One region of the Dysgonomonas sp. HDW5A genome, then DNA from elsewhere that is predicted to be linked to it. Evidence: riboswitches for the same ligand, from Rfam matches in the RefSeq annotation. Region 1 holds a riboswitch; each other region holds the start of a gene.
The links. A riboswitch is a leader RNA that binds a small molecule or an ion and turns the genes downstream of it on or off. The one in region 1 is predicted to bind cobalamin.

Region 1 (8,162 bases):
ATGCCCCTGCTGGGTCTACCACTCTGGTTCCTATTGTATTTCCCCTAATTGCAGGTCCTGGAACATTTACCGCATTATTATCGATGCGGGCTGAATTTCATGTCAGTAATATTATTATCGGACTTCTACTGAATATGATAATCGTATTCTTGGTTCTGAAAAATCTAAAATTTGTCAAACGACTTTTAGGGGTTGGAGGTGTGTATGTGATGCGTAAGTTCTTCGGTATCATCCTGATGGGTATTGCAGTAAAACTATTTACTACTAATTTGCATATTCTGTTACAATCATTTTCTAATTGAATCTCATTTAAATCTCATTTAAACCAAAATAATAAAGCACGAATCAATGGTTCGTGCTTTTTCTTTCATATATGCCTACAGCTTTTTTAGCTATCTTTTTCCAATTCTATAAGTAGGTCGCTTTTGCTTGTAGTATCACCCACTTTCACTACTACTTTTTTGACAATGGCTTTAGTACTTGCCAAGATAGCATTCTGCATCTTCATTGCTTCCAAGATTACTAAAGTATCGCCGGCTTTTACTGTATCGCCTGTTTTCACCAGTACATCCAATATTTTACCGGGCATAGGTGCTTTAAGTAAAATTGTAGAAGACTCACTAGCCTGCGAACTCAATACTTTTCTTCGCTGCAATGAGAATGGAGTCTCTACCGAAAAACAATAGCTGATACCATTGATCAGAATCTCGTATTCGTTTTGCTTCTGAGCAACTATTTCTACGGGATAACTTACACCATTGACATTCATAAAAGTAAATCCATCGGAAGTTTCTTCCATGTATGCGTTTAGCTTCTTATCGCCAATCGTATATGTATTGTTTTCTCCAATCTTAAACCCATATTCTTTAGAATTATCTAAATCCAGAGCAACCAATTGTTTTTGAGTTGTATTTTGCTTGTTCATTATCATTCCGGATTACATATTATTAATTCTGTTTCTCAAAGACCACATATCCAATACTTGTTTTTCTTCTTTGATCGGCTCATTCTCTTTTCGATAATTCGAGATAGCTAATAAGGCAGCAAAGAGAGCTTCATCTTTTTCATGAAAAACAAGAGAATCCATATCCTTTTCAATAAATGAGGTATCAAAACTTCCTCCTTTGAAAACTTCATTATGAAGAACAGCTTTACAGAATGGAATTGTTGTTTTGATTCCCTTAATATGAAAATCATTCAACGCCTTCAATGTATTTTCGATAACTGTCGGACGGTCTTTAGCATGTACAATCAATTTAGCAACCATCGAATCGAAATAGGGAGTAATTTCAGAACCGGCTATAACTCCTTTATCCACTCTTATGCCTTCGCCTTCGGGAGTTCTTAATCCTTTAATGATTCCTGTACAGGGTGAAAATCCCGATTGCACATCCTCGGCATTGATACGACATTCGATAGCCCAACCATTTAGTTTCACATCACTTTGAGTAATAGGAAGTTTTTCGCCATTGGCTATCCGTATCTGCAATTCGATCAAATCAAGACCTGTTATCATTTCCGTAACAGGATGCTCTACCTGAACACGGGTATTCATTTCCATAAAAAAGAAATTACCTTGTTTATCAAGCAGAAACTCAACTGTCCCCAGACTGATATATCCTGCACCTTTCGCTAGAGAAACGGCAGCAGTAGCCATTTTTTCACGAAGTTCTTCGGATAGAGCAGGTGATGGAGCTTCCTCTAACAGTTTTTGATGTTTGCGTTGTACAGAACATTCACGTTCTCCGAGATGGATTACATTTCCGTGTGAGTCACCCACTATCTGAAATTCGATATGTTTGGGATTCTCCAAAAAACGCTCAATAAATACCGACGGATTATTAAATGCATTTTGGGCTTCAGATGAAGCTGAGAAATACATCTGCTTCATTTCCGATTTCTTATAAACCACACGCATACCACGTCCACCACCTCCGGCAGAAGCTTTTATGATAAGTGGAAAACCTATCTTTTCGGCAACATCCAATGCTTCTTCTAGTGTATCAACACTTCCATTGCTTCCACCCAACATAGGAACATTATTTTTTGCAGCTATTTCTTTGGCAATTACCTTATCACCCATATTTTGAATAATACGGGGCGAAGGCCCTATAAATACAATACCTTCTTCGGTACAACGAGTTGCAAACTGTGCATTTTCAGACAGATAACCATATCCCGGATGAATAGCATCGATATGATTTCTTTTGGCTAATAACACCAATGATTCTATATCCAGAAATTCGGGAATACCGCCATTATCTATATCGGGAAAATCGACAACTTTATCTACTGCCGACAAATAAAGAGCATTGGGCTCTTTAAGTGTACGAATACCCACCGCAGTAATCCCCATTATTTTGGCAGTCTTAGCTATGCGAATAGCTATCTCACCACGATTGGCTATTAATATTGATTTTATCTTATTCTTTTGTTTCATCTTGATTCTTATCCAAATTAAAGAGGCATATTGCCATGTTTGCGTTTTGGCTTATATTCGGTCTTTCTTTCGAGAGTCTTTAAAGATCTGATTATTTTATGGCGAGTCAGAGCCGGATCAATAACCTCATCTACAAATCCTTTTTCATCAGCAATATAAGGGTTGGTTACCTCTTCCCTGTATTTCTGAGTCAGTTCCTTTTTAAGCACCACCGGATTTTCCGATTCGCTCAACTCTTTTCTGTAAAGGATGGCAATTGCTCCATCGGGTCCCATTACTGCAATTTCGGCTGTAGGCCATGCAAAACTAAAATCGCCACCAATACCTTTGCTATTCATTACGATATATGCACCACCGTAAGCTTTACGCAAGATTACTGTAATCTTGGGAACTGTTGCATAAGTATATGCGTATAGTAATTTCGCTCCATGACGAATAATACCATCATGCTCCTGATCTGTTCCGGGTAAAAATCCGGGAACATCCTCCAGTGTTATAATAGGTATATTAAATGAATCACAAATATTGATAAAACGAGCCGCTTTTATGGACGAGTCAATATCCAATGTACCAGCCATTACTTTAGGCTGATTGGCTACAATACCTACCACCTGACCATCCAGACGGGCAAATGCTGTAAATATATTGGCTGCATGGTTTTCGGCAACTTCCAAAAATTCGCCTTTGTCGACAATCAGCTTTACAATATCTTTTACATCATAAGGTTTATCGGGATCATCGGGTACGATATTTCTCAAGCTCTCCTCTACCCTGCTGACAGGATCTTCCGATTGTATCAGTGGAGGATTCTCCATATTATTGGATGGCAGATAAGAAAGAAGTTTCTTTACTCCCAAGATCGTATTTTCATCGTCATTGTAAACAAAGTCAGCAACACCCGATTTAGTTCCGTGAACAGATGCACCTCCTAAATCTTCGGTAGATACTGTTTCGTTCAGAACTTCTTTTACCACATTAGGACCTGTTACAAACATATAGCTTGTGTCAGCCGTCATAAATATAAAATCGGTAAGAGCTGGAGAGTATACTGCACCTCCAGCAGCAGGTCCCATTATTACTGAAATCTGAGGGATTACCCCCGATGACATTACATTCCGTTTGAAAATATCAGCGTAACCATTCAAGCTGCTTACCCCCTCTTGAATACGGGCACCACCCGAATCAATAAGCCCGACAACAGGTGCTCCGGTTTTTAGAGCCATATCCTGTATTTTTACAATTTTAGCGGCATGCGAAATACCCAATGAGCCTCCCAATACACTAAAGTCTTGTGAATAGGCATAGACCAATCTTCCGTTTACAGATCCGTATCCGGTAACGACTCCATCACCTAAAGCTTCAACCGATTTACCAAACGAACCGCCTCCTACTGGAGGTGTATAAGCATCTGTTTCTTCGAATGTTCCTTCATCGAACAATAACAGAATACGTTCGCGGGCCGTTAACTTTCCTCGCTGATGTTGTCTTTTATAGTATGCTTCACCATACTGTTTATTTAATAGCTTTTCGCGAGCTACAAATTGTTCGTAAATTTTTCTCATTTTATTACTATAAAGATCCAAGACCTATTTAATATTTTTACCTACTAATATCTTTACTATTAAATCAATACTATATAATCTGCTTAACTTTACTCTGTTTTATCCAAAATTAGCGGTACAAGTTATAAAAAAGAAAAATTATAATTCTCTCCTACCCCATAAAATGACAATATGTAAAAATAATGACAGAATATTTACCAATCGTAAACATCTATAGTTAAGATTCTTTGCTTTGTTTCCCGAAAGCATCCGAATTCATTTATTTTGGCAGGTCTTCTGACTTACTTCATCCTGAACATCCTTCCCGTTTCATATTAAGAAACAGTGGTATAGAGTATTGTTCGAGAACTGTTGGCGAAGCTTACAGCAGCGGGTCTGTTCCCGATTTTCACAGGATTCCCTTTTCATTATTCTTTCAGCAATGTGACCGAATAACACCAAAACGATGCTACAAATATAAGTCATTTATTTTATCTATATCTCCTGCTAAGTTCTTTCTGCTTCAGCAGCCAACACTTTCATGCAAACCTACGACTTTGACTAATTGATCTTTGTCGGCAAATGACGAAAGATAAACCGTTGGTCTATAAAGATTATAATTATATGTCGTATTTAAGACCAAATCTGGAAAGCCATCATTATCAATATCACCTATAAATAATACCCTAAATATAGCATCTTCAAAGGTAGGGGTAGATGCTATCAATTGATTTATTTCTTTTCCGTCCTTATTCCCCTTGATATATAGTTTATAATTACTTACAATCATTTCATCTTTATTATACTCAGCAGGTTTTAAATCACCTGTTGAATATAGTGTATACGATGAGCCATTATATGTAAATGTCATTTTCTCATTCGGTTCAATAAAATCTTTGTCTAATGGTATTGTCTTTATCTCGTGAGATGACAAACGAGGCGAACTACTTATCAAGACCAAAGAAGTATCAATATGAGAAGTCTTAACTTCCCACCCTGTCCACTCTGATGAGTTGTGTTCGTTTTCATCCAAAACAACATCAAAAGCTTTTTGAATGGTAAGTGTAGTAGGTGCAATATAATATTTTCCTCTATCCCGAAAAATACCAAACCAGCCTTTATGTATCATTACGGGAGAAGTTTCATCTCCATGAAAAATACCTGTCGATAATACAAACAAAGGTAAATCCTTGCTTTTAGGATAAAGCTCTTCATCTATCCACTCCATATTATTAAAAAGGGAATCCGAACCTGCAATGCTGTCTTTTACTGCCAGAGCATCTCCTGCCATCTGAAAATCACTTTCATTCTTCGTTTTTGACGTCTCTTTACAAGCTATTAACGAGACACATGCCAATACCAGTACTATTATTTTTTTCATTATGTTACCAAAATTATTTTAAGCAATAATCCGAATCAGTTATTGAATTATTTTATCTATTTATATAAGGATCATTGAATAGCTAGACAAAGAAAAAAAGAACTCGTAAAAAAATTGTCACTTTTGTTACTTTTGTAACCTTTTCAACTATTAATCACTAATAAACAACGAATTAACAAATATCAAAAAGTAACATTCAGTAGTCAACTTTGTCACCTTTATTGTTTACTTTTTGTAGCTAATGACACTTTTTCGTAACACTTTTCAGTTACTGATTGGCATTAATAGTAAATATATAATGCAACGTTATTTAAGTATAACACTTAGTTGCACTTATGCTTACCAGAGTATAACAAAAGGTCTAAATCCTTAAAAAGCATTTTAGACTACAAAAGTATTTCAATAAACGAAAAAAAGAAGTATTTTTGTTACGCAAACGTGAAAAGTAAAATTTAGGACATATTATTTATTCAAACTAAAATAAACAAACATGAGAATCGAACGTATTTTCGGACGTGAAATCTTGGACTCAAGAGGAAATCCAACAATCGAAGTTGACGTAACACTAGAGTGTGGTGCATTTGGACGTGCTGCTGTTCCTTCAGGAGCATCTACAGGAGAGCATGAAGCTCTTGAACTTCGTGATGGAGACAAAAAAAGATACTTAGGTAAAGGTGTACAAAAAGCTGTAGCGAACGTAAACACTGTTATCGCTCCTGCACTTATTGGAGACTGTGCTTTGGATCAAAGAGGTGTTGACCTTAAAATGATCGCTCTTGACGGAACTCCTACTAAATCTAAATTGGGTGCTAACGCTATTCTTGGTGTTTCTTTAGCTGTTGCTAAAGCTGCTGCCAATGCTCTAGATATTCCATTGTACCGTTATATTGGTGGTACTAATACGTATACTCTTCCTGTACCTATGATGAACATCATCAATGGTGGATCTCACTCTGATGCTCCTATCGCATTCCAAGAGTTTATGATTCGTCCGGTTGGTGCTGCTTCTTTCAAAGAAGGTTTGAGAATGGGTGCTGAAATTTTCCACGCTCTTGCAAAAGAATTCAAAAGCAGAGGTCTTAGTACTGCTGTTGGTGACGAAGGTGGTTTTGCTCCTAAATTAAACGGTACTGAAGATGCTCTTGAATCGATCCTTAAAGCTATCAAGGCTGCAGGATATGAGCCAGCTAAAGACGTAACTATCGCTCTTGACTGTGCTGCTTCTGAATTCTTCGATAAAACTGCTAAAGTTTACGATTACACTAAATTTGAAGGTCCTAACGCAGCAAAACGTACTTCTGCTGAACAAGCTGCTTTCTTGAAAGAACTTTCTGAAAAATATCCTATCGATTCTATCGAAGACGGTATGGACGAAAACGATTGGGACGGATGGAAAAACCTTACTGATGCTATCGGCGACAAAGTACAACTTGTTGGAGACGACTTGTTTGTAACTAATGTTGATTTCTTGAAAAAAGGTATCGAACTAGGTTGTGCTAACTCAATCCTTATCAAAGTTAACCAAATCGGTTCTCTTACTGAAACATTGGATGCTATCGAAATGGCTCACCGTGCAGGTTACACTTCGGTAACTTCTCACCGTTCGGGTGAAACTGAAGATGCTACAATTGCTGACATCGCAGTTGCAACTAACTCAGGACAAATCAAAACTGGTTCTTTGAGCCGTTCTGACCGTATGGCTAAATACAACCAACTACTTCGTATCGAAGAAGAATTGGGTGACAAAGCTGTATATGGTTACAAACGTGTACAACGCAAAAAATAAGAATTACTTCTTATTCTGATATATAGAAGAAGCCGATATTCATTTGAATATCGGCTTCTTTATTTTTTATTCTCTTTGATAAAAAGACGCTAGAGCTTTATCATATGCCACAGACACTAAAATACTCGTTATAATCATCTATCGAACGCCTTATTACTTCGTAAGCAACATCTACATTATACACATGCGTCAAAACACATTTACGCTCGGTATCCCCCGGAATATCTTTGTAGGTAGTAAAGTAATGCTTCAAACGATCTATTACAGCAAAAGGTACATCACTGATATCACGATACGAGCTATAAATGGCATCATTATCAAGAACCGCAATCAATTTATCATCGGCTTGCCCGTGATCTATCAGACGAAAGCCTCCTATTGGACGTGCATTTACAATAATATCTCCATGTGTAATATCTTTCTCGGTCAATACACAAATATCTATAGGGTCATTATCTCCGACTATATCGGTTCGGTCAAGCCTCACATTACTCAGTTCTGCCACCCGAGGACCACTTATAGTCTGAGGTAAAAATCCATATAAAGCAGGTATGATATTCGAATATTTCTGAGGACGGTCTATACATAAATATCCCGTCTGCTTATCCACCTCATATTTTACAGTATCGGTCGGAACAATTTCTATAAATGTTCTTACTACTTCGGGAGCGGCATTTCCCAGAGAGATACCATGCCAGGGGTGCGATTTATATTTTTTAATCATTCTATTATATGAATTTATTCGTTCTGCTTTATCAAAAGTAAAAAAATACATCAGTATATTTCAAATATAGAAACTATATTTTCTTCTTTTTATTATGTGTTATCATTATTCTTTTTACAAAAGGAAAGAATTATCGTTTATCCATATTTCGTGGATGATGCTCAATTATCTCCTGACGAAGGTACTCACGATCCATATGAGTATAAATTTCAGTAGTCGTTATTTTTTCGTGTCCCAACATTTGTTGTATCGCCCTTATGTTTGCACCGCCCTCCAATAAATGAGTGGCG
Region 2 (8,162 bases), 1.1 Mb from region 1:
TTTCTGGACAACTTATTCAGACTATACAAAAAATTCACCGGTACCGCCGGCAGTTATATCCAAAGATATATTCTCCCGAACAAATAAAGTATTTGGTGCAGGAGTTGATTTTTCATTCTAAGGTTGCAGAACTGACTTTTATTACTTTCAGAAGTATACTGGTTAAGGTTGTAGCTACAGATGTTAAGCATAGAAATAAACTTTACCTTCCTAATATACAAATGACGAAAATTGTATTATAAAAAACTGCCGAGAGGCAGTTTTTTTGTTAAATACTATATCTGAAATTTGAATAAAGTAACTAGCTTTGCATCGCATTTTTAAACACACGGTATAATTGACGTATTGGACTCTTAATTTGTTGTTAATGAATTAAGTACTTTCAACTATTTATTATCAGATTATTTCAATGTTTATCAAAGTAATAAATAGGTCTGTGACCTTTATATATGGGTATGGAGCAAAAAACTAATAATTATTTTTTTAAGTCGTTTTTGACAATTGTTATTGCTATAGGCATATTTTGGGGACTTAAGCAGGTTTTGCCGGGCAGACTATTTCCCGAAAGTACTGCTGCAATTTCGGGGATAGTTATTGATAGCTTGGCATTGGATGCTATGTCTAACGATTCGTTATCGATATCAGAGGGTGATTCTTTAGTAAGTGACACGTTAATTAACAGAGTTAAGATAGAGACTTCGGATAATAGTGAAGGCATTGGTAACTTAGTGAATTTTTACGAAAAACTATATGATCTCGAAACTTCAGGAAAAGGCAAAGTTCGCATAGCTTACTTTGGCGATTCGATGAATGACGGCGATTTGATTGTTCAGGATATTCGCAGTGCATATCAAAATCAATATGGAGGTAAAGGAGTCGGATTTGTAGGAATAACTTCTCTTTCTGCATCAGCCAGATATTCTGTAACCCATCAATTTTCCAAAAATTGGGAGACCCAGTCTTTTCTGAATGTAAAGAAGCCTAAGCGAGCATTTGGCGTTGACGGACAGGTTTCGTTTGTACCACGTGGAAGTCAGACCTGGTTAAAATATACAGCGAATGACGTAGCTAATGCAACGCTATTATATAATCCAACCTTGTTTTATGGTAGCTCTTCAAATCATAATGCTTCAGTAAATATTTCTTTTAGTAAAGATTCTACGGTACGCTACGAATTGATTACTTCCAAGCTTTTGAATACCTTGAAATTATCACCTTCAACTAAAACATTAAAGGCTACTTTCGAAAAAGCTGATTCTATTCCTTTCTATGGTATCAACTTTGATGATGGATCAGGTGTGCATGTCGATAATTTCTCATTGCGTGGCAACTCTGGTTTACCCCTTTCTTTGTTTAATAAAGACTTGATGAATGCACTTGATAGGGTCTTAAACTATGATCTTATAGTCTTGCAATATGGCACAAACGTATTAGGATATGGCACTACAGATTATAGTTGGTATGAATCTAAAATGTCGGGAGTTGTAAATCATTTGCAACAATGTTTTCCTAATGCAAGTATCCTGATTATCTCGACAGGTGACAGGGCTGTAAAAACAAACATGGAGATGCAGACCGATAAGGCGGTAGAGCCATTAGTTAAGCATCAGAAATTATATGCAGAGGGTACTCATTCCGGCTTTATAAATTTATATACCTTAATGGGTGGTTATGGTTCGATGGTAAAATGGGTACAAGAAAATCCGTCTTTAGCTAATAAAGATTATACTCACTTTAATCAAAAAGGAGCAAAAAAAATCGGAGGTCTTATCTATGGTGAATTAGATAAAGGCTATTTTGAATATAAAAAATTAAGAGAGTCGGGGCGAATCTCGGCTCGACCTAAAAATTCCACACAATCGGATGATTTATAAAAAAGCAATACTCTTCTTATTTATTTTTTGTACAGTGTCTTCAAGCATATTTTCCAAAGATGCAAAAGACGGTGTAAATAGTGATTTTAAGAATGTGAAATTGCTGGCTCCTGTATTTGAGAAATTATATCAGTTAGAGAAGAATAAGATAAGTAAAGTGAATATTGTTCATATAGGTGATTCGCATGTGCAGGCCGATATGTTTACCAATGTAATACGTCAGATTTTGCAAGCTAAATTTGGAAATGGAGGATATGGTTTTACTTTTCCTTATAGCTTAGCTAAAACCAACGGTACCAGCTATATTAAATATACCTCCAACACGATTTGGGAAAGTCGTCGTAATATTTATCCGGTGACGGATGTATGTGTCGGTTTAAGTGGAATAGGACTTTATACAAGTAGTCCCGATTTTGAAGTTAATATAGATGCAAACCCTTTGTATACCTTCAATAAGGTAAAGTTGCTTTACCCGACTAAGAATTCTTCATTTAAGATTAGTTTACCTGACACCGATTACCAAAGTGTAACAGCTAACGTGAGTGAGGTTACTTCACCTCCATCAACAGCCAAGAAGGATAATGATAAAATCGAAAACGAGAAGCCGAATTATATAATTCATAAGGTTGAGAGCAAAGAGACATTATACAGAATTTCACAGTTTTACAATGTTCCCATCGAAAAAGTAAAAGACTTAAATAATTTATCTTCGAATACGATAAGGGTAGGGATGGATTTGAAAATCCCATCAAAGGAAAAACCGGAGACAAAAATTGTTGCTATTCCTAAAGAGGTGAAAGAAGAACCGAAGAAAGAGATTTTGTTGAATACTATTCTTTCAAAAGAGAAAATATACGAATCGGAATTTATATTGCCGGTTTCATCTAATCAGTTAACTATTCTTCCAGGAAAAAAGGAATCTGAATATAATTTGAGCGGTATAATATTGGAAAATGATAAACCCGGAATTATTTATCATAGCATAGGTGTAAATGGAACAAAGGTTTCAGATTACAATAAATACCCTATGTTTTTTGATCAATTTCCTGCATTATCAACCGATTTACTTGTTATTTCACTTGGAACGAATGAGGCTTTTAATAAATGGACAACTCCTTACTATATTTCACAGATACAAATGTTTATAGATAAGGTAAGAAAAAATAATCCTAAGATGGTGATCTTATTAATGACACCCCCTCCTTCGTTATTCAAGAGAAGAACACCTAATACTTTTGTAGAGGGGTACGGAGAGGCGTTAAAGCAATTAAAGGATTGTGTTATATGGGATCTGTTGACTAAATTGGGAGGAGCTAAGGCTCCGCTCGAAAAAGAATTTGAGCCATTGATGGCGAAAGATAAAGTGCATTATACCAGAGAGGGATACGAAAAGCAGGGACAGCTTTTTGCTGCTCACTTCTTGGCTGCTTATGATAATTATGTAAAAAGTAGGACAAATTGAAAACTGTGTTAACTTATTTAGAATCTTATTTTTCTCTTTCGAGCGATCAAATACGATCGTGGTTTGAGTATGACCCAAGCAATCCGCTTTTATTTAGCACCAGTTTGTTTCTTGGATTTTTTCTGATCTTTTATTTGGTATATATCTTAACAAAGAAGTATGCACATTTTCGAACCGTGTATGTCTTTTTGTTTTCTATATTCTTTTATTATAAAGCAGGTGGAGTATATTTTATACTGTTGATATTATCAGCCCTGATTAATTATATTTTGTCAGAGGTGATGGACCTGTCTCCGAAGAAAAGTATCCGAAAATCAATTCTCACAATAACGGTCGTTCTCAACTTGCTGGTGTTGGCGTATTACAAGTATACCAACTTCTTTATCGATAATTTGAATGATTTATTTCACGGGAACTTTCAGTTACAGCATATTATTCTTCCTGTAGGGATATCTTTCTTTACCTTTCAGGCAATAAGTTATTCAATTGATTTGTATAGAAGGGAATTAAAGCCGGCAAAGAATGTGTTGGACTTTGCTTTCTATCTCTCTTTCTTCCCTCAGTTGGTCGCAGGCCCTATTGTTAGGGCAAAAGAGTTTTTACCTCAAATGTATCAAGAGATAAGCTTATCGAAAAAAGAGGCCGGGTTAGCTTTATTTCTGATAATCACAGGACTCATTAAAAAATCAGTAATCTCCGATTATATTTCATTGAATTTTGTCGATCGTATTTTTGATAGTCCCCTGAGTTATACCCCATTTGAAACCTTAATGGCTGCTTATGGATATACTCTGCAAATATATTGCGATTTTTCGGGTTACTCGGATATGGCTATTGGTATAGCATTATTAATGGGATTCAAGCTTCCCGAAAATTTCCGAACACCTTATAAATCGCTTTCTGTGACAGAATTCTGGCGTCGGTGGCATATTACACTATCAAGGTGGTTGAGAGATTATTTATATATTCCATTAGGCGGGAACCGCAAAGGGAAATTCCGCACTTATATTAATCTTTTTCTGACAATGCTTATTGGAGGACTTTGGCATGGTGCTGCTTGGAAATATATTGCTTGGGGTGCATTACATGGTGGAGCTTTAGCTGTAGAACGTCTGTTTAGGCAGTTTGTAAAGCTTCCTGAAAAAAATATTCTGGTCAATTTATTTTGTGGATTACTAACATTTCACTTCGTTGCTTTTTGTTGGATTTTCTTTAGGGCAGCAGATTTCGGTGTCGCAAGAACCGTTATCGAAAATATTACGAGGCTTGAATATAATCCCGAAGCATGGTTAACTGTAATTCAAGCATACAGGAATGTGTTCATCCTGATTTTTGCAGGTTTTATATTACACTTTACACCTAAACGCTTAAGTGATATGGTCGAAATGTGCTTTCTGAAACTTCCATACATCGGAAGAGCTATTATCGTAGGAGGAGTATTTTGGTTGGTGTATGCAACTGCTTCAAGCAGTACACAACCCTTTATCTATTTCCAATTTTAAGATCGTATACTCTTTGTTAATCAGGTAAGTATGTTAAAAAAGTGACTGATAATACAAGTACACAAGGTTGTCAACTTATAGAAAAAATAAATATTTAACATTCTTGTGTGTCGAGATTAATCTTTATAACATATCTTTGCAACGTTGTTTTGTTCCTGTAATTAGTATTAATAACAGGATTCAATAAGGGCAATCAGGTGAAAAACCTGAACAGACTCGCTACTGTAAGCATTTTATTTAGCAATAAAAAAATGTAAGTCAGAAAACCTGCAAGACGACAGATACTAAACAGCTTTCGAGAAATAGAGCTGAAGATCAAAAACTGTCGATTCATTCTTCTTTAGAATATTTCCATCGTAATTTCTTCATCATATTTTATCCGGAAGCTAAATCTATTATTGGTTTATTTGCTTTCTGTATATGAATTACTCTTATTTTCTGGTTGTTTTTTCTGTCTTTCAGCTTTTTTTCTTAGGAATAAATGCTCAGAGTAAAGATTCTGTACAAACACATCAGATTGATGAAGTAGTTGTAACTGCACAGATTAAACCATCAGCTTCTCTTTCGACCAACCTAATCCAAACCTTATCGGAATCAGATATAGACAAGACCGGAGTACTATCTGTTTCGGACGCTGTGCGTCGTTTCTCGGGAGTTGTCGTAAAAGATTTTGGAGGTATTGGAGGTATGAAAACAGTGGCTATCAGAGGTATTGGTTCTGAGCATACTGCAGTTTTATATGATGGAATCATTGTAAGCAATGCACAATCAGGACAAGTTGATATCGGAAGATTTTCATTGGATAATATTGCGATGCTATCATTGACAGTGGGGCAATCCGATGATATTTTCAGGACAGCCAAGGCTTCGGCTTCTGTTGGAGTATTAAGTATTACTACCAGAGAACCCTCTTTTACGGATAAAAGATATTCATTCCACACACAATTGGTTGCCGGATCATGGGGGCAATTTAATCCTTATTTATACTATGCATATAAATTGAATAAGAAATTTTCTTTTTCTCTCGATGGCAGTTGGCAAAGGGCAGATGGCAAGTATAGCTATGAAAGAAAAAATGTAGATGAAGTAATAAGGGAAAAAAGACAAAATACCGATGTCGATATTAAACGTACTGAGCTGAATATATTTGGCGAGTTAACCAAATCACAAAAACTGTCTGTAAAAGCATATTATTTTGATTCGGAAAGAGGATTGCCGGGAGCCATTATATTGTATTACAATAATAGTAATCAGCGTTTGTGGGATCGAAACTTCTTCACTCAGGCAAAATATATCAACTACATTAATGATAAGTTTAATTGGCAGATACAAGGTAAGTACGGACATGCGTATACACGTTATATCGATAAGGACGCAAAATATCCCGATGGTATATTAGAGGATATATATAAACAAGACGAATTATATCTTACAAGTACATTACTATATAATCTGGATAAAACAATCTCTTTTTCTTTTGCTCAAGATTATAGTTATAATACATTGACTGCTAATTTCTCGGGTTTTGCGGAACCTAACAGATCGACTTCGCTAACTTCTTTATCTGCAAAGTATGATGATAGGAATCTTACGGTTATTGCTAATTTATTAGGAACTTATATGAGCGAGAGTGTGGTTGTGGGGAGTAAGCCTGACAATAGAAAGAGATTGTCTCCTTCGCTCAGTTTATCTTACCGACCATTTAACTCTACAGGTCTTAGAGTGAGAGCTTCTTATAAAGATATATTTAGAGTTCCTTCGTTTAATGACCTTTATTACCATCGAATGGGTAATACGAGTCTGCGTCCCGAAAAAACACAGCAATATAATTTAGGATTAACCTGGTCAAATTCATTCTCAGAATTCTTCAATTATTTCAGTATAGCAGCAGATGTTTATCGTAACAATGTAAAAGATAAGATAGTGATTTATCCAGCTATGTTTGAATCGAAGGTCGTTAATCTAGGAAAAGTGAAAATTACAGGACTTGATCTTAATGTAAATACTCATTTTGAGATTAATAATAAATTAAACCTTCAGGTATCAGGCAGCTATACCTATCAGAAGGCAATAGATATAACCGATCCGGAGGATAAGAATTATAGAGATCAGATACAGTATACTCCAGAACATTCAGGTGCGGGATCGCTGACTCTCGAAAACCCTTGGGTTAATTTCGGATATTCATTTATAGCAAGTGGGAAAACATATGCAGAGCCACAGAATATCGAAAGAAACCGCATTGAAGGTTATGTTGACCATACTATTACATTAAACAGGACATTTCAACAGGGAAGATATAAGTTTCGTATACAAGGAGATATTGCCAATTTAGCAAATAAAACATATTATATAATAAAAGATTATCCTATGCCCGGCCGTTCTTATAGGATATTAGTAAGAATGAATTTTTAAGATTAAAGAATTAAACAAAAATGAAATCAAGAATACTTTTTTTTAGTACGTTAGTTTTTACAGTTTTATTTATTTTCTCATCATGTAGCGATGATGATAAGAATGATAATATAACTCCTCCTCAGTTAGTTCCTAATGGAGCATATGTTATTAATAGTGGAGGAAAAGGAAACAATGCAGCAAGCATTACATATTATGATTTAGATTCGAAACAAGTTAGAACCGGCATTTTTGAATCGGTAAATGGAATAGGTCTGGGCGATACCGGCGAAAGTATGATTGTGTATGGCAATAAAATATATGTTGCAGTTTATAACTCCGGGATTATTTATGTCTTGGATAAGAATTGTAAAATATTAAGTACTATACAAAGTGAGACGGCAGATAAGATCCAGCCACGCGAATTCGAAGCATATAATGGAAAAGTATATGTGAGTCTTTATGAAGGATATTTAGCCCGAATTGATACCACAACTATGAAGATCGACAAGAAGATTGCTGTAGGACCTAATCCGGAGAGTGTAAAAGCTGCTAATAATAAAATTTATGTAGCAAATTCAGGAGGTATGAATTCTAAAAACGGCTATAATAATACTGTTTCAGTAGTAGACCCTGAGTTAACTTCATCAAAGGAAATAGAAGTAGGTATGAATCCTCAGGAGTTTAAAATGGATAAATACAATAATTTATACCTGATCTCAAGAGGTAATTATAAAACGGATGAAACGGCTGTACCTAATAAACTGCAACAAATAAATACTACAACAGATAAAGTTACCGTATTGGAAGAAGGGCACTCATTTTTGATGTTTCCTTATGGCGATAAGTTGTATTTGGTGAATAAAGTATATGTAAACAGTATTCCGGTATCAACCGTAAGTTGCTATAATATTACAGAGAAAAAAGTTG
Region 3 (8,162 bases), 1.8 Mb from region 1:
CTACCGACTGCAGATCTACACGTATTTCTTCTACTATTTGAGTAACTGCACCTGTGGTTGGTCCGGTGATGAGAATTTCATCTCCAACCTTCAATGATTGTGTTTCCATCAAAAATTCGGCAACACCTATATTTGAGAAATACTTCAATCCTTTCCCTATGTATATTTTTCTCTTGGTAGCTTCCGAACCGTAGTTCATCGACCATTCGCCTAAGCGTTGTCCCAGATAATAACCATCCCAGAAACCACGATTGAATACCGTTGCCAAGCGAGTATCCCAATCGGCTATTTTTTCTTCAGAGAATGTACCTTCACAATACGACTTTACAGCCTCTTTATAACATTCTACAACAGTACGAACATATTCTGCACCACGCGCACGACCTTCTATTTTGAATACCCGTACACCTGCATCCATCATTTTATTCATGAAGTGAATTGTTTTCAAGTCTTTGGGTGACATAATATATTCATTGTCGATTTCGAATTCCATATCGCTCTCTTTGTCCTTCACTATATATCCTCTACGGCACATTTGGTTGCAAGCCCCTCTGTTTGCCGACAAGTCTTTTTCGTGTAAACTTAAATAGCATTTTCCCGAAACAGCCATACATAATGCTCCGTGACTGAACATCTCGATACGGATAAGTTCGCCACTCGGACCTTTGATCTGTTGCTCGGTAATATCTTTATAGATATCGGCAACCTGATCGAGAGTCAGTTCACGAGCCAATACTACCACATCTGCAAATTGTCCGTAGAATTTAAGAGCTTCGGAATTGGTTATATTCAGTTGTGTTGACAAATGTACTTCAACACCTATGCTGCGTGCATACATCATTACCGATACATCGGATGCTATGATGGCTGATAGATTTGCAGCTTTAGCCGCATCTACAATCTGATGCATAAGGCTGATATCGTTATCGTAAATAATGGTATTGACAGTGAGATAACTTTTCATGTTATTCTCCTGACATATTTTTACGATATTTTTCAAGTCATCTAACGTAAAGTTATTAGACGATTTGGCTCGCATGTTTAGTCCCTCGATGCCGAAATAAATGGAGTCGGCTCCCCCTTGTATTGCCGCAGCCAGCGAATCGTACGATCCTACCGGTGCCATGATTTCATAATCAGCAATATTTTTCATTCAGAAATGCTATATTAGGTAAAATAAAAAGGTCTGTAACCTTAAATCGGTTGCAAAGATATAAATAAAAAAAGAGTCACCTGATTTCTGTTGTGACTCTTTGCTATCTATATAATTATAGTTTTTATCTATTGCCGAATTTGGTTTTGTGAGGTAATCTAAATTTAATCTTTTTAGAGATAAAATCGGACAGAACTATTAGTGATACTGCTATAACAATGAGCAAAATACCCATAGCCAGATTTTTAGTAAACAGCTCATTAAAAGCAAAGACACCTACACAAACAGCAGTTACGGGTTCCATGGCTCCCAGCACTGCGGTAGCGGTAGAACCTATATATTGTACCGAGTATACCATCGCAATGTTAGATATTACGGTAGATAGTAAGGCGAGCATTACTAAATCGACTACACTCATCGTATCAGGAAATGCTTGTATACCTCCTGATAGTAAAGATTTCACTAGAAAGAATATGGAACTGAAAACCATAGCATATAAAGTCAGCTTAGAACCTGCCATATTGCTTATGCTCGATTTGTTAACTATAACAATATAAAGAGCATACATAAATGCTGATAGTAGTAGAAGCCCAATACCAAAAGGATTTAGTGTCGTGCCGTTTTCGCCTTTGTATAATAAGGACACTCCCAAAAATGCGATAACAATAGCTAACTGTGATATCTTAGGGATTTTTTCTTTAAAAAGTACAGCCATCAACAGAGCTACAAATACCGGATAGAGAAAAAGTATAGTAGCGGCTGTACCTACTGCTAGATATTGATATCCCCAGAATAAGCACTGTGCTGATAATGCAAATAATACACCGAGTGAGATTAAGGGTAACAGGTCTTTTCGTGTTATTGCAAAAGATTCTTTTTTGAAAAGCATCATTATGGCAATCAGTAATGATGTACAGGTAAACCGATAAAACAGCAATGAATCATAAAGCATTCCCTTTCCCAATATCGGAATGGCAAATAAAGGGATTAACCCGTATGTGGATGATGACAAACAACCCCAAAAATAACCTTTAACTTTCATCTCTTTACCTTAACAGCTAAGTGCAATATTATATATCTCCAATTTGGAATGCAAATGTATGATTTCTTTGAGATTCCAATCATTGAATTAATAAAACTTTTTGAACATATAATATCAACTACAGATGGGGATAATTTATAATTGACAAGGATGTATTCTTTATTACAAAATAGTATGTATCTTTGCACTATGACACGTAATTTATTAAAATCGGATTTGGTGTAATAAACAATCTGTTCTTCTGATACAGATTGTCCCTTCGTTAGCTCTCGGATAACTTCTTTCGAGAGTATTTCTCTATAATTATAATTTTAGTTTTTTTTTTATCTGTGTACAATGATAATAGCATCGTTATGCTTTATATCGTATGCAAAATACATTACAACAATGAGTAACGAAAATATTACAACTATTCATGAATTCGATTTTAATTTAATCTGTGAATTCTTTTTAAATACCGAACGACAAGGACCCGGAAGTCCCGAAATAACCCTTAAAGCATTGAGCTTTATCGATAATCTTACTGATAGATCTCTTATAGCTGATATCGGTTGTGGAACAGGTGGTCAGACTATGGTATTGGCTCAACAGGCACCCGGACATATTACAGGTTTCGATCTTTTTCCGGCATTTATTGACCGGTTCAATACTAATGCCGGTGAGCTGAATCTACAGGATAGGGTAAAAGGTGTTATCTGTTCGATGGACAATCTTCCTTTTCAGAATGAAGAGTTGGATTTGATCTGGTCGGAAGGAGCAATTTATAATATCGGTTTTGAACGTGGACTGAACGAGTGGCGTAAGTTTCTCAAGACAGGAGGCTATATCGCTGTTACCGAAAGTTCGTGGTTGACCGACAAACGTCCTGCTGAAATTGAGAATTACTGCATGCCGCATTTTCCGGAAATGAATACCATCTCTAATAAAGTAGCTCAGATAGAGAAGGCAGGATATATGCCTGTTGCAACCTTTACTCTGCCTACAACCTGTTGGACAGATCATTATTTTTCTCCATTGATCAGGGCACAAGAGATGTTTCTTGATAAATATGCAGGAAATAAAACTGTTGAAGAATTTGTAGAACTTCAACGTTACGATGCGGAAATATATAGCAAGTACAACGAATTCTATGGCTATGTATTTTACATCGCTAAAAAGATTTAGTAACTTTTTAGTGTAATAAAAAAGAGTTGATTAGAAATATCTAATCAACTCTTTTGCTTTAAATATGAGGAGTTTAATTCTTATCCTTTTTTCAGGAAGCATGTTTTTAGAACGATGCTCGATCCGTCTATTTTACAATCTACTTCTTCAGGATTTTCGGTCAGTCTGATACTTTTTACTTTTGTACCCCTTTTTATGACCATCGACGAACCTTTTACTTTCAGATCTTTGATAACCGTTACTGCATCACCGTCGATAAGCTCCGTTCCGTTGCTGTCTCGTGGCGTGTCGTCTGCTTCTACATCATTGCCATCAGTAGTCCACTCGTAACTGCAATCGGGACAGATATATACTGTGCCGTCGAAATACGTATTTTCCATGTCACACTGTGGACAATTGGGTGCTTCTGCCATTCTCTTTAAGTTTTAGTTAATTAATAAGAACTCCAAAGATAAGGTAAATAAGGCTTCAAGACAAATGAGATATCAGCCGAGTGATTATTCGAATAATTTCATTAAATCCAATTCCGCCCAATAGATGTGTGTGTATCCTGCAATCGTGTTCTTATATCTGATCAGTTTTGTATCTACTGGCATTCCTTTGGCATTACGGATTTGAGTGAGAGATGACAGGTTATTTTCAGGATCTTCTGTTTTAGAATAATGAAATTCGTGACCTTTGATCGATTGTCCGTTGTAATTAAACGAACGATAGCCTAATTTCAATTTCATGTGCTGCATCGTAGCCTTTTGTTTCAGAATATTTACCATCGGATATTCCACCCCGTCTTTATCGGCAATAGAAGTACATAGATACATCATACCCCCACATTCGGCAATGAGTTTACCTTCGTTTTCTATATAGGAGTTAATGCTTTCCAGCATCGGCTTATTAGAGCTTAATTCCGATAGATATAACTCAGGATATCCTCCCGGAAGATATACCAGGTCTGAATGTGATGGTAATTTTTTATCAGTAATGGGACTGAAAAATGTAACGTTACCCAATTGTTTCAGGTATTCGATATTTTCGTGATAGATGAAATTGAATGCCTCGTCATAGGCGACCGAAATATTTAGGTTGCCTTTTTCTGTCTTTGCCTCTTTCGATATATATAGAGGTCTGATTATTGAAGTTATCTCGAGTAATCGGTCAACATTGATATGCTTTTCGATAAGGTCTGCAACCTTATTTGCAAATTCATCAAAAATAAATTCTTTTTCGATATTTAAACCCAGATGGCGGGAGGGAATTTCCACATTTGTATCTTTCGGTAAATAGCCGAGAGCTTCGAGTCCCACATCTTCACAAGCATCTTTCAGATAGCTGTAATGGCTTTCGGATGCAACAAAGTTGAAGATAACACCTACTACCTTTATTCCTTTATAAAAGTTCTTAAACCCATACAATAAAGCTGCCGAAGAATAAGCCATCGATTTGGCATTGATAACCAAAACAACAGGCAGATCGAGTAATTCGGCTATTTGTGCACTGCTGCCTTCCATTCGGTCGTAACCATCGTATAAACCCATAACCCCTTCGACAATGCAGGCATCGTTTTGAGCTGTATATTTGGTGTATACCGATTTTACATGATCGGACGACGCTAGAAATACATCGAGATTAATCGAATGATTCCCCGATGCCATATCGTGGTATTTGGTATCTATATAATCAGGGCCACACTTAAAAGGCTGGGTTCTTAGCCCTCTGTTTTTCAGAGCTCTGAGTAATCCCAATGTAACGGTTGTTTTGCCCGATCCCGAGGTTGTAGCGGATATTAATAGACGAGATAGCTTATCCATATAAAAGTATAATAAGTAACGTTAAATATTTGGTATTGTATTTTATAAGCATAAAAGCACCAGGTTATTATGCTTTTCGAAGTGACAAAAGGTCTTCGGATTAAGGTTTACAAAAATATAAAATCTATATCATAAACTGCATCTATCATACTATTTGTTTTATTTATTTTTCTGAATACAGTCTCTCTAAAATAGATTAAAAGTATCTTTGCATCCGTTAAGGTGATGCTTGGAGACATCCGTCTCGAGCATTTAAAAGGGAATTCGGTCAGAATCCGAAACAGTGCCCGCTACTGTGAACTCTTTAAAATTTTGAACAAATCTTTTGCCACTGTTCTTGTGAATGAATGGGAAGGCGTTCAAAATAGAGTGAGTCAGGAAACCTGCCTAACAAACCAGTTATTTACATATTCTCGGGGTCAAGAATATTTTTATAAACAATTTATTTTCATTCTTAAATGAGAAAGAAACTATTGCTGACGGCACTGGGGTGCTGTGTAGTAAGTGTTGCTTTGGCTCAGATGACTTTGCAAGGAAAAGTTGTTGATGAGGACGGGCAACCTGTATTGTGTGCAACGGTACGTTTGGAGAAAACGACAATCAGTGCAGTGACTAACGGCAAGGGCGAATTTGTATTCAAAGATGTGCCCAATGGTGAGTATGTAATGCGGACGAGTCGTATGGACTTCGAGACCCAAAAACACGATGTAAGCCGTACGGATAACAATCTGCTTATCCGGCTGAAAAAATCTTATTTAAACCTCAATGAGGTGGTTGTGACCGGAACAGGAACCTATCACCGCTTGAAAGACACTCCCGTTCCTGTTGAAGTAATAACTGCTAAAGAAATTGCTAATACGGGAGCTCTCAACTTCGAAGATGCCATATCGGCTTTATCTACTTCCATTAATACCAAAGGTGCTTACAATATAGTGATGAACGGACTCAGAAACAAGCAAGTACTGATTCTGGTCGATGGTAAGCGTCTAGCCGGTGATGTTGGAGGAGACAACGATCTGGAGCGTATCGACATGAGTAATATCAAACGCATAGAGGTGGTAAAAGGAGGTGCATCGTCGCTTTACGGATCCGAAGCAATGGGAGGCGTAATTAATATTATAACCAATACTCCTCAGAACTCGATGGATATTGTTTCCGCTACACGGATATCCAAATACGGTCAATTCAATCAGAATGCGAACGTTGGTTTTAAGGTTGGTAAATTTATATCGCAAACCACTTACCAACGCAGGCAGACCGAGGGATGGCAATTGAGTCCGTATGAAATAAAATCATTAAGCAAGCCTACTCGTGATACTTTGGTCGAAACAGGAAAGCAGGCTATGGCAGCTTATCACTCGAATACGGTTTCTCAGAAATTTGTATACAATCCGACAAAGAAATCGTCAGTTTATACCAAAGGGGTTTACTTCGATAAAAAAACAGACCGTCCCTATGCTGATTATGTTTACGATATGTTTTACAAAGATTATAATTTTGCTTTGGGCGGCGATTATCATTTCAGAAAACATATCAATTACATCACCTTCGACAGCTATTTTGATAACTACGAATACTATAAAGATTACCTCAAAAAGTCAGGAAAGTTTGAAGCCGGAGATCGTGATCTAACCAAGCGTCAACGTCTTTTTAATACCACCGTAAAAGGGGTATTTAGCCTGGGCGAAAATAACAAACTGAATACGGGTTTGGACTTTATGAATGAGTACATGAAGAACCCCGAAAGCTTGGCTGAATCAAAATCTGCATATACGATGGCATTTTATGCTCAGGATGAAATTAAAGTCATAGAGCGTCTCTCGGTAGTTGCTGGATTCCGTTTGCTTCATCACGAGACATTCAAGAATAAGTTTACTCCAAAAGCTTCGGCTATGTATGCTTTGGATCATTTCAATTTCAGAGCATCGTATGCAATGGGATTCAGGGCACCCAATTTGCAGGAGTTATATTATGATAAGATCTCGGGAAGTATGGTTAGTCAGGGAAATATTAACCTGAAACCCGAACGGTCTAATTACTTCTCTTTGAATACCGAATACATCAGCGATCATTTTACATTTTCGATAACAGGCTACATCAATAATATAAAAGATATTATCGACAGGCAGGTACAACCCTTGACTCCGGAGGATGAAGCAGGCGGAATCAAAACCCGTTATATGTATAATAATGTATCGAAAGCCCGTACACAAGGCGTAGATGTCGCCATAAATACTTTTCTGGGCGATGGATTTTCGATAGGAATCAATTACAGTTATTTGGATGCACGTAACAGGATAGATAACAAGCCATTGTTCGGGTCGAGCCGCCATACAGGAATTCTGAACGGAAACTGGATGAAAGAATGGAAAAGCTACCGATTGAATGTGAACCTGAATAGTCGTTTACAGAGCGAGACATATTACACAGATATGAATGCACGTCCTTTCCAGTTGTGGAATCTGGCAACCAGCCATTCTTTTACAGGGGCAAAGAATCTGATTTTTGAACCCGGATTCGGAATCGAGAATATATTTAATTTCAGAGATGAAAAACCTTTCGGGAGTAAATATGCAACTACTTCACCGGGAAGAACCGTATTTGCGAGCTTAACCTTAAAGTTTAAAAAGTAATGAAAAATCTGTTTCTTATATTATCAATCATTGCTTCGGTACTGAACGTATCTGCGCATGGTGGGAAAAACCACGAGCATTCTGATATTTTTGAGAATGTGCAAGCGGGCGATAAAGTTGCCATCTTGATGGTACACTTTGGAACGACACACGACGATACCCGTTCTTTAACCATAGATGCTATGAATAAAAAAGCTCAGGCAGAGTTTCCCGATGTAGAACTGCGTGAAGCATATACGGCACGTATAGTAATTAAGCGTCTGGGAGAAAGAGGAATCGTAAAACAAAAACCGTTGGATGTTCTGAACCAATTACAGAAGGAGGGGTATACCTATGTTTTGGTACAAACCTCTACTATAATTGAT

Region 2: linked by a shared signal. The riboswitch ahead of G7050_RS17045 (TonB-dependent siderophore receptor) and the one ahead of G7050_RS03725 (acyl-CoA carboxylase subunit beta) in region 1 are both predicted to bind cobalamin.
Region 3: linked by a shared signal. The riboswitch ahead of G7050_RS11295 (TonB-dependent receptor) and the one ahead of G7050_RS03725 (acyl-CoA carboxylase subunit beta) in region 1 are both predicted to bind cobalamin.

The regions. Positions count from the first base shown of each region.
Region 1 is NZ_CP049857.1:892,402-900,563, forward strand. It holds gene G7050_RS03710 (MarC family protein) at 1-302, shown strand, start outside; gene G7050_RS03715 (acetyl-CoA carboxylase biotin carboxyl carrier protein subunit) at 389-931, opposite strand; gene G7050_RS03720 (acetyl/propionyl/methylcrotonyl-CoA carboxylase subunit alpha) at 938-2,440, opposite strand; gene G7050_RS03725 (acyl-CoA carboxylase subunit beta) at 2,458-4,002, opposite strand; cobalamin riboswitch at 4,251-4,459, opposite strand; gene G7050_RS03730 (hypothetical protein) at 4,505-5,362, opposite strand; gene eno (phosphopyruvate hydratase) at 5,853-7,148, shown strand; gene G7050_RS03740 (inorganic pyrophosphatase) at 7,249-7,872, opposite strand; gene xerD (site-specific tyrosine recombinase XerD) at 8,003-8,162, opposite strand, start outside.
Region 2 is NZ_CP049857.1:4,117,073-4,125,234, reverse strand. It holds gene G7050_RS17065 (OmpP1/FadL family transporter) at 1-121, shown strand, start outside; gene G7050_RS17060 (hypothetical protein) at 456-1,874, shown strand; gene G7050_RS17055 (LysM peptidoglycan-binding domain-containing protein) at 1,909-3,336, shown strand; gene G7050_RS17050 (MBOAT family protein) at 3,342-4,838, shown strand; cobalamin riboswitch at 4,971-5,128, shown strand; gene G7050_RS17045 (TonB-dependent siderophore receptor) at 5,259-7,253, shown strand; gene G7050_RS17040 (YncE family protein) at 7,274-8,162, shown strand, end outside.
Region 3 is NZ_CP049857.1:2,710,372-2,718,533, forward strand. It holds gene G7050_RS11270 (peptidase U32 family protein) at 1-1,153, opposite strand, end outside; gene G7050_RS11275 (DMT family transporter) at 1,278-2,195, opposite strand; gene G7050_RS11280 (class I SAM-dependent methyltransferase) at 2,583-3,359, shown strand; gene G7050_RS11285 (zinc ribbon domain-containing protein YjdM) at 3,440-3,772, opposite strand; gene G7050_RS11290 (cobyrinate a,c-diamide synthase) at 3,857-5,164, opposite strand; cobalamin riboswitch at 5,368-5,570, shown strand; gene G7050_RS11295 (TonB-dependent receptor) at 5,623-7,797, shown strand; gene G7050_RS11300 (sirohydrochlorin cobaltochelatase) at 7,797-8,162, shown strand, end outside.